One region of the Bradyrhizobium sp. HKCCYLRH3097 genome, then DNA from elsewhere that is predicted to be linked to it. Evidence: predicted binding sites of a transcription regulator. Region 1 holds the regulator's gene; each other region holds the start of a gene.
The links. Region 1 encodes PhoB, which activates phosphate uptake and scavenging genes when phosphate is short. Its sites were predicted from a motif close to TGTCATNNANCTGTCAT; they were not measured.
Positions count from the first base shown of each region.

Region 1 (3,274 bases):
CGGGGGCGGCGAACATCAGCCGGGTCTCCTCATGGAACGCCGAGAAGATGCCGACCACGGCCGGCTGTCCGCCGACTTCGGCCATGATGGGGGAGCCCGAATAGCCGAAATTGGCGAGGCAATGCACCGTCAGCAGCATCCCGTCCTTGGTCATGCCGGCGCTGCAATTGCGCTGGCCGGTCGGCGAATAGCGCCGCTCCTGGCCATAGCCGATCTCGGAGATGGTTCCGGCCGTGGTCGCAGCCTGCAATTCCTCGCGCGTCAGCGCCCTGACCTCAACCGGCTTCGACGGCAGCGCGTCCTTCAGCACGATCAACGCCCAATCGGCGGGCGAGCGGTCGAGCGACCACCTGTCGTGCCGGGTCGGGACGAAATCAGGCGCCACGATCAGCTTGTCGGCGACAGACGATGCCGCCGGCGTGCCCCTGTTCATGCCGGCCAGGAAGCGGACGTTGCCGGGGCTGACCTGCGCCACGCCGTTGAACACGCAATGTGCCGCGGTGAGCACGACGCGCGGCGCGACCAGCGTGCCGGTGCACCAGCCGCCGGTCGAGTATTGCGCGACGGTGACGACGCCGATCGACGACGCCGGCCACGAGGTGGGATCGACGACCTCGCCGATGTGGCGGTCGAGCCCGAGCAGTTGCTCCGGACGCGGAGCGGCGATGCCGGCCTCCGCCGATTCCGGCTTCGGCCGCCAGGCCGCAATGGCACTCTGGGCCTGGACGCGCTGCGGCTCGGTCAACTTGACCCGCTGCACGTCGCGGCCGGCCGATCGCACGCCGCTACGGCCCGCCATCACCAGCCAGGCATAGCCCTGCACGACGTCCTGTTTCACACCGCGGCCGTCGAGCAGCATCAGGCCGAGCATGTATTGCGACTGGGCGAAGCCCTGCGCCGCGGCGCGGCTGAACCAGCGGCCGGCTTCGCCGTAATTGCTCGCAACACCTTCGCCATTGACGTAGGCGATGCCGAGATAGTGTTGCGCGACAGCGAGCCCCTGATCGGCGGCCTTGCGGTACCACGCCAGCGCCTCGGCGGGGTTGCGCGGTTGGCCCCAGCCGAAGGCGTGCATGAAGCCGACGTCGAACTGCGCCCGCGCATCGCCCTTGGCGGCCAGCGGCAGCAGCCGTCGCATCGCCGCCGCATGCTGCCCGTTGCCTGCCGCCGCGACCGCGTCTTCGAGCTCGGCGGCCGTGGCGCCCGCCGCGCCGCCGAGCAGCACGGCAAGAGATATGATGATGGTCTTGATCAAGGGCGTCCGCTGGGACCGAAACATCGTGACGGGCCACGAAGCAGACACGATCAAGACGGCGGCGGCGTGGCGGAAAGCGGACCGCGATCTCCTCAATCGGGCCGCCTCGCGCCTCACACCTGCTTCGTGCTCACGCCGGATCGCCCCTTACACCTGCTCGCTCTTGGCGAAGCGGTCATCGAGCGCATAACCGGCGCCGCGCACCGTGCGGATCGGGTCCTGCTCGCGGCCGGGATTGAGCAGCTTGCGCAGGCGGCCGATATGGACGTCGACGGTGCGCTCGTCGATGTAGATGTCGCGGCCCCAGACACTGTCGAGCAGCTGCTCGCGGCTGAACACGCGGCCGGGATGCTCCAGGAAGAACTCGAGCAGGCGGTATTCGGTCGGACCGAGATCGATCGGCCGCCCCGAGCGCGCCACGCGGCGTTTCTCGCGGTCGAGCTCGATGTCGCCATAGGACAGCACGGTCGCCAGCCGCTCCGGACTCGCCCGCCGCAGCAGGCCTTTCACCCGCGCCAGAAGCTCCGGCACCGAGAACGGCTTGACGATGTAGTCGTCGGCGCCGGTCGCGAGGCCGCGCACGCGCTCGCTCTCCTCCCCGCGTGCGGTGAGCATGATGATCGGCAACTGCCGGGTCTCGGTCCGCGCCCGCAGGCGGCGGCACAGCTCGATGCCGGACAGGCCCGGCAGCATCCAGTCGAGCACGACGAGATCGGGAACACGCTCCTTCAGGCGCGTGTCGGCTTCGTCGCCGCGCGCCACGGTCTCGACCTCGTAGCCTTCGGCCTCGAGGTTGTAGCGCAGCAGCGTCGTCAGCGCCTCCTCGTCCTCCACCACCAGAATTCGGGCGCCCATGTCTGAACCGTCTCTCTCAGTTGCCGGGGATCGTCGATGCGAAGCTCGTCATGTCGCCCTTCGGGCGCTTGTCCATGATCTGCTGGCCTTCGATCATATAGAACACCGTCTCGGCGATGTTGGTCGCGTGATCGCCGATGCGCTCGATATTCTTGGCGCAGAACATCAGGTGGATGCAGAACGAGATGTTGCGCGGATCCTCCATCATGTAGGTCAGGAGCTCGCGGAACAGCGAGGTGCAGATGGCATCGACTTCCTCATCGCCCTTCCACACCGTCATCGCGGCCGGCAAATCGTGCGCGGCATAGGCGTCCAGCACCGTCTTGACCTGCGACTGCACGAGATCGGTCATGTGCTCGAGCCCGCGGATCAGCTTCAGCGGATGGAAGTCGCTCTCCAGCGCCGCGACGCGCTTGCCGATGTTCTTGGCGAGATCACCGATACGCTCCAGATCGGTCGCCACGCGCATCGCGCCGACGATCTCACGCAGGTCGACCGCCATCGGCTGTCGCCGGGCGATGGTAAGAACGGCGCGCTCCTCGATGATGCGTTGCAGCTTGTCGACCTCGGCGTCGGTGGCGACCACCTTCTGGCCGAGCGCGATGTCGCGCCGCACCAGCGCATCGACGGAATCGACGATCAGCCGTTCCGCGAGGCCGCCCATCTCCGATACCAGACGGGTGAGGTCCTGCAGATCGCTGTCGAACGCCTTGGCGGTATGTTCACTGGCCATGATGATCTCCTGAAGACAATGTCGTCGGCGTCAGCCGAACCGGCCGGTGATATAATCCTGGGTCCGCCGATCGCTCGGCGAGGTGAAGATCTTGCTGGTGTCGTCGAACTCGATCAGCTCCCCGAGATACATGAAGGCGGTCTTGTCGGAGACGCGCGCCGCCTGCTGCATGTTATGCGTCACGATGGCGATCGTATAGTTTTCGGCGAGTTCCTGGATCAGCTCCTCGACCTTGGCGGTCGAGATCGGATCGAGCGCCGAGCACGGCTCGTCGAACAGGATCACCTCCGGCCGGACCGCCACGGTACGCGCGATGCACAGCCGCTGCTGCTGGCCGCCGGACAGCGACAGGCCCGAGGCGTTGAGCTTGTCCTTGACCTCGTTCCACAGCGCGCCGCCGCGCAGCGCCTTCTCGACCCGGTCGTCCATCT
Region 1 covers NZ_JBNPTX010000003.1:313,646-316,919, forward strand. The annotation lists gene ACQR0U_RS10425 (trypsin-like serine protease) at 1-1,255, opposite strand, end outside; gene phoB (phosphate regulon transcriptional regulator PhoB) at 1,403-2,110, opposite strand; gene phoU (phosphate signaling complex protein PhoU) at 2,127-2,843, opposite strand; gene pstB (phosphate ABC transporter ATP-binding protein PstB) at 2,874-3,274, opposite strand, start outside.

Region 2 (3,274 bases), on a different contig from region 1:
CTGCCGCACGTGCGCGCGCCAACGGCGAGCTGACGACGCTGCGCCAGATCCGGCTCTGCGTCTGCCGCCGGAATTGATCCCAGCCGAGGTCGCTGAGCGGCGGGTCGGTACGGCCGTCGAGATGGCCGTCCCGTCCTGTCGTCCCGTGCCGCAGCAGATCGATCCGCATCAGGCTTCGCGACCCGATACGGCGGCCTCGGCGAACGTCGCCATGCCGTTGTGGAGTGCGCAGGCGAGCCGGATGATCGGCAGCGCAGTGGCGGCGCCCGAGGCCTCGCCGAGCCGCAGATCGAGGTCGATCAGCGGACGGGCACCGAGCGCGTCGAGCACGATGGCGTGGCCGCGCTCGGCCGAGCGATGCGAGAACAGCAGCCACGGACGGCAGGAGGGATTGAGGCGGACGGCGACCAGCGCCGCGACCGAGACGATGAAGCCGTCGACCAGCACCGGCCAGCGCCGCTGCGCGGCGGCGACGATCGCGCCGGCCATCGCAATGATCTCGAAGCCGCCGACGGCAGCCAGGACGTCCGCGACGGCCGCTCCCGCCGTGAGCCCGTGTCGCCCCAACGCATCGGCAATCACCGCAGCCTTCCTCGCCCGTCCGTCGGCGTCGAGCCCGGTGCCGCTGCCGACGATGTCCGCGGGCGCGCATGACAGCAGCGCAGCGGCGATCGCTGCCGCCGACGTCGTGTTGCCGATCCCCATCTCGCCGAAGATCACGAGCTGCGGCGCGTGATCGGCCTGCCGCGCCACCGCGCGCCGTCCGGCGTCGGCCGCGAACGCAACCTCCTCCGGCGTCAGCGCCGCCCCGGTGCTGAAGTCGCGCGTGCCGCGCCGCGGCTTGTCGACGACGACACCGGGCACCGGCTCATCCGCCAGCGTACCGACATCGACCACCTCGAGCGGACAGCCCAGGCTGCGCACCAGCACCGAGATCGCCGCGCCACCGGCCGCGAAGTTGTGCAGCATCTGCACCGTCACTTCCGGCGGATACGCCGACACGCCCCGCGCCGCGATGCCATGGTCCCCCGCGAACAGCACCACCGGGACCCGATCGGCCCCCGGCCGCTCCAACGCCTGCAGCGCCGCCAGCTCGACCGCCACCTGCTCCAATCGCCCAAGGGCGCCAATCGGCTTGGTCAACTGGGCCTGGCGTTCCAACGCCGCCTGCCGATGGAGCTCGGACGGGGCCACACAATCAAGGCTGATCCATTCGGGAAGCACCACGGATCCTTTCAGCATCACTCGGGTTCGGGACGATTGCCACCGCGAGGCGGCCGAGACAAGCTCCGTGAGGCGCCCTATTGTCATCGAACCGTCATCGAACGTGACGACAGGTGGCTGCCACCCAGCCCGAAAGACTCTCATGGAATACTTCCGCCGCTTCACCTTCCTGTTCGCCGCTCCCGTGTTCGAGACCGACGACCTTGCGGGCGTCCGCTTCAACCAGATCATCGAGGAGATCCAGCGCTCGGGCTTCGAGGTGGTGCGCGCCCGCAAGCTGGAGGACGCCGAGATCGCCGTGCAGACGGATGCCGCGATCGGCTGCATGGTCGTCGATTGGGGCAAGAAGGGCCTGGAAGGCAAGACGGCGTCGCTGATCAACCTGATGCGCCGTCGCGGACTGGACTTCCCGATCATCCTCCTGATCCGCCGCAAGCGGTTCGAGGATCTGCCGGTCGAGGTGCTCGACTTCATCGACGGATACGTCTTCCTGTCGGAGGAGACTCCCGCCTTCATCGCCAAGAACCTGGTCAGCCGGCTGAAGCAATATGCCGAGACACTGAAGACGCCATTCTTCGGCGCGCTGGTCGACTACGCCGAGGAAGGCAACCAGCTCTGGACCTGCCCCGGCCACAATGGCGGCGTGTTCTATAGCCGCAGCCCGATCGGCCGGGTGTTCGTCGAGCATCTCGGCGAGGCCGTGTTCCGCGACGACCTCGACAATTCCGTGCTCGATCTCGGTGACCTGCTCACCCATGAGGGGCCGGCGCTGCGCGCGCAGAAGGAAGCGGCGCAGATCTTTGGCGCCGAGAAGACCTATTTCGTCCTCAACGGTACCTCGACCTCCAACAAGGTCGTGCTCGGGGCCCTGGTCACCGACGGCGACCTCGTGCTGTTCGACCGCAACAACCACAAGGCCGCCCATCACGGCGCGCTGCTGATCTCCGGCGGAGTCCCGATCTACGTCCCAACGGTTCGCAACCCCTGGGGCCTGATCGGCCCGATGCGCTGGGATCTGCTGGAAGAAGAGCATCTGCGGCAGCAGATCCGCGACAACCCGCTGGTCAGGGACCCCGACGCCTGGCGCAAGCCACGCCCATTCCGCGTCGCAGTGGTCGAGCAGTGCACCTATGACGGCACGATCCACAGCGCCGAGATGATCCTGAAGCGGATCGGGCACCTCTGCGACTACATCATGTTCGACGAGGCCTGGGCGGGCTTCATGAAATTCCACCCGCTTTACGCCGGCCGCTTCGCCATGGGCCTGGGCGATCTCGGGCCCGACGCTCCCGGCATCATCGCCACGCAATCGACCCACAAGCAGCTCGCGAGCTTCTCCCAGGCATCGCAGATCCACGTCAAGGACCGCCACATCAAGGGGCAGCGGCGGCGGATCGAGCATCGCCGCTTCAACGAAAGCTTCATGCAGCACGCCTCGACATCGCCGTTCTACCCGCTGTTCGCCTCGCTGGACGTCGGCGCGCAGATGATGAAGGGCCGCTCCGGCGAGGTCCTGTGGGACGACACGATCCGGCTTGGCATCGAGTTGCGCAAGAAGATCCGGGCGATGCGCCGCGAATTCGAGGAGAAGGAGAAGGATCCGGCGCGGCGCTGGTTCTTCGAGCCATTCGTTCCGGATCGCGTATCGATCCCCGATGCGGCCAATCCCGGGGCTAGCCACGACGTGGCCTGGGAGGCGCTCTCGACCGACCAGCTCGCGACCGATGCCGCGCTGTGGCAGCTCGCGCCCGGGGCGGCATGGCACGGCTTTCCGGATCTCGCCGCTGGCTTCACCATGACCGACCCCAACAAGCTGACCCTGCTGACCCCGGGGTTCGATCGCGCCACCGGCGGCTATGCCGAGCACGGCATCCCGGCTCCGATCGTCGCGCAATATCTGCGCGAGAACCGCATCGTGGCGGAGAAGAACGACCTCAACTCGCTGCTCTTCCTGCTGACGCCGGGGGTCGAGGCGAGCAAGGCCGGAACCCTGATCAGCGGCCTGGTCGCGTTCAAGCGGCTCCACGATGACAACGTGCTGCTGGAGGAC
Region 2 covers NZ_JBNPTX010000021.1:7,271-10,544, reverse strand. The annotation lists gene ACQR0U_RS31815 (histidine phosphatase family protein) at 1-169, opposite strand, end outside; gene cobT (nicotinate-nucleotide--dimethylbenzimidazole phosphoribosyltransferase) at 169-1,224, opposite strand; gene ACQR0U_RS31805 (Orn/Lys/Arg decarboxylase N-terminal domain-containing protein) at 1,367-3,274, shown strand, end outside.
Region 2: the regulator PhoB is predicted to act here: its motif matches at 1,306-1,322, upstream of ACQR0U_RS31805 (Orn/Lys/Arg decarboxylase N-terminal domain-containing protein).

Region 3 (3,274 bases), on a different contig from region 1:
TGCCGAGCGGCTGACGGCGCTCGGCATTCCCTTCGCATTCTCGACCGGCTATGGCGCCGACCGCGTGCCACCCTCGTTCGCCGACCGGCCGCGGCTGCCGAAGCCTTGCCCGACCGAGGCGCTGGAGGCGGTGCTGCGGCGACGCGATTAGTTGCGGTCGCCGCACGCGGTCGCCGACGCGGAAGGCTCAGCCCAGCTTCGGATCGAGCGTGGTCGACCACAGCGCGACGTCGGCGCGATCCCGCAGGGTCACGGTCATCTGGCCCGTGGCGCCTTCGATCTTGACGTGGCCGAAGAACTGCATGCCGGCCGACGGCGGCAGATTCTGCTTGTCGAGGCCGGGCGCCTTGATGAAGCGCACCTCGGGGCCGAAGGTGTTGTCGAGCTCGTTCGGACCGAACGTGCCGGCATGCAGCGGACCGGAGACGAACTCCCAGAACGGCTCGAAGTCCTGGAACTGCGCCTTGTTCGGATCGTAATAATGCGCGGCCGCGTAGTGCACGTCCGCCGTCAGCCACACCGTGTTCTGGATCGGCGCGGTCTTGATGAAGCGCAGGACCTCGGCAATCTCGAGCTCGCGGCCGCGCGCCGGGCCGTCACCCTGGGCGATGGCTTCCGAGCCCTTCTTGTTGGCCGCGTCGTCATAGACGATGATGCTGAGCGGCATGTCGGAGGCGATCACCTTCCAGGTCGCGCGGGAATTGAGCAGCGCCTGCTTCAACCAGCGCATCTGCTCCGGCCCGATGAAGTAGGACGCCGGACCATACTTGTCCTCGAGATTGGGACCGTTGGCGCCGCGGTAGCTGCGCTCGTCGAGCACGAACACGTCGAGATGCGGGCCATAGTTGATGGTGCGATAGACTCGGCCCGGCTCGATGATGCTCTCGCGCATCGGATACATCTCGTGGAAGGCGCGCGCCGCGCGGGCCGCGAGCAACTGGATGTTGCGCTCCTTGTAGGCGGCGGGCAGCTCCTTGGAGGCCGACCAGTTGTTGGTGACCTCGTGATCGTCCCACTGCACGAAGATCGGCACCTCGGCATTGAAGGCGCGAACGTTCTCGTCGAGGAAATTGTATTTGTGGGCGGCACGGAATTCGTCGAGCGTCTCGGCGACCTTGGCCTTCTCTTCCACGGTGAGGTTCTTCCACACCTTGTTGTCCGGCAGCTTCACCTCGGACTTGATCGGACCGTCGGCGTAGATGGTGTCGCCGGAGTGCAGGAAGAAGTCCGGGCGGTGCTTCCTCATCGTCGAGAAGGTGAACATGCCGCCATCATCGGGATTGATGCCCCAGCCCTGCCCCGCCACGTCGCCGCCCCAGACGAACGAGACGTCGCGCTTGTTGCCTGGCGCGGTGCGGAAGCGGCCGGCCACGGCCTCGCTTTCGACGGCGGTATGCGACAGGTCCCGGAACTTGACACGGTAGAAGATGTCCTGGCCGCTCGGAAGGCCGTCGATCAGCATCTTGGCCGTGAAGTCGCTTTCCGGAAGCGCGGCGATCGGTGGCAGCGCCCGTGCGTCCTTGAACGACTCGGTGGTCGCCACCTCGACCAGCATCTGCGACGGCCGGTCCGCGCGCGCCCAGACCACGCCACCATCCATGCCGACGTCGCCGGACTGCACGCCATGCGTGATCTGCGGCCGGTCGGCGGCGCGGCTCAGATAGGGCATCGCCAGCGTCGTGACGCCGGCTGCGGCGGCCGTCGACAGGAAGCGGCGGCGGGACAGGGCGGTGTGCGGTCGAGGAATGCGAAGCGTCATGCGGATCTCCTGGTCGGATCGCGCGCGGGAGCCGGCGCGAGCCACGGCCCGGCAGACCTAGAAAAGATTGATGACGCTGGAATTACAATCGCGCCGTGGACAGCGCGTGACACGGCCGCAGGGCAAGCGTGGTCCGACCTCAGGTGCCGGCGGCACGCAGCTGCGCGCCGGTTCGCTGCAGATTGGCGGGCATGCTCATCAGGATGAGCTTGCGATCGGCCACCGCGTTGTGGAACTGCTCGAGCGCGATGTTGAACGCGGTCAACGCCCCGTGCTCGATTGCACCATCCTCGAAGCAGGTCAGCGTGTTGCGCAGGATCTCGTCGGCCTCGCTCTGCAGCTGGTCGAGCTCCTCGGTCGAATCGCTCTTGCGCGCGATCGTGATCATCTCCAGCAGACGATCGCGCAGCGAGGTGTTGATGGTGCGTTCGTCGCGCTTGAGATAGCCGGCGAACCAGGCACCGGCCGAACCCATCGCCGAAAGCGCCATCAGGCCCCACCAGATGTAGTCGCTGTAGCGGTCGAGGAATGTCTTCTCCTCGCCGTTGATGAACGCCGCCGCGCCGGGATGCGCCGGAATCGCGGCGTCCTTGTCGGTGTCGGGGGTCTCGATCTTGGCAGCCAGCGGGAACTCCGACAGCAATTGCTGGCGCACCGAAAACAGCTGATGGGTGAACGCGGACACGGTCGAATCCGACAGGCCTTTGCGCGCCACGATGTGGTGGTTGAAGCTGATGGTCTTCACCTCGTCCTCGGGACGATCGGGCGAGCCGCCAAACGCGCCGGCGGGAATTTCGGTCGATTCATATTCGGGGTGGTTCTGCGCGATCGCTTCGGCCGAATCGATCGCCAGGAAGGTCGGCGTGCCGCCGTCCTTGGTGGCAGCGGCGATCGCATCCGCCGTGATCTTGCTATTGATCGGTCCGGCCGCAAGATAGACGTCCGCCCGCTGGTTGCGCACGGCTTCGGCGGCCTCGGTGATCGGGACTTGGACGATCTCGACCTTGCCGGCGTCGACGCCGTACTGATGCAGGATCACCTTCAGCAAATTGGCGTTCGCCGGGGTCCGACCGATGATGCCGACCTTGTGGCCCGCGAGCTGGGAGATCTTGGTAATCTTGGCGCCCTTGCGACCCTTGCCCTTGCCGCCCGGAGGCACCCAGAGCACGGCGACGTTCTTGCGCAGCGTCGCCACGGCCTGCGCGTTCTTTGGGACCTCGAGGTCACCCCGGACGATCGCGAGATCAACCTTGCCTGCGGCCAGCGCCTGCGCGCTCTGTGCGGCGCCCTCCGTCGGAACCGGCCGCAGCCTGACGGAGGCGTGCGACTGGGAAAAGGCCTGGGTCAGGGCCTGGACGACCTTCAGGTCGTCGCTGTTGGGCGGACCGACCGCGATCTTGAGCACCACGGGACGCATCGCGAAATAGTAGGCACCCGTCAAAGCGCCGACGACCGCGAGGATCCCGGCGATGACGATGAACACGGCAGGGCGCATCCGTGAGCGCTGCGCTGGCG
Region 3 covers NZ_JBNPTX010000001.1:153,321-156,594, forward strand. The annotation lists gene ACQR0U_RS00730 (response regulator) at 1-151, shown strand, start outside; gene ACQR0U_RS00735 (alkaline phosphatase D family protein) at 188-1,759, opposite strand; gene ACQR0U_RS00740 (TAXI family TRAP transporter solute-binding subunit) at 1,899-3,242, opposite strand.
Region 3: the regulator PhoB is predicted to act here: its motif matches at 1,830-1,846, upstream of ACQR0U_RS00735 (alkaline phosphatase D family protein).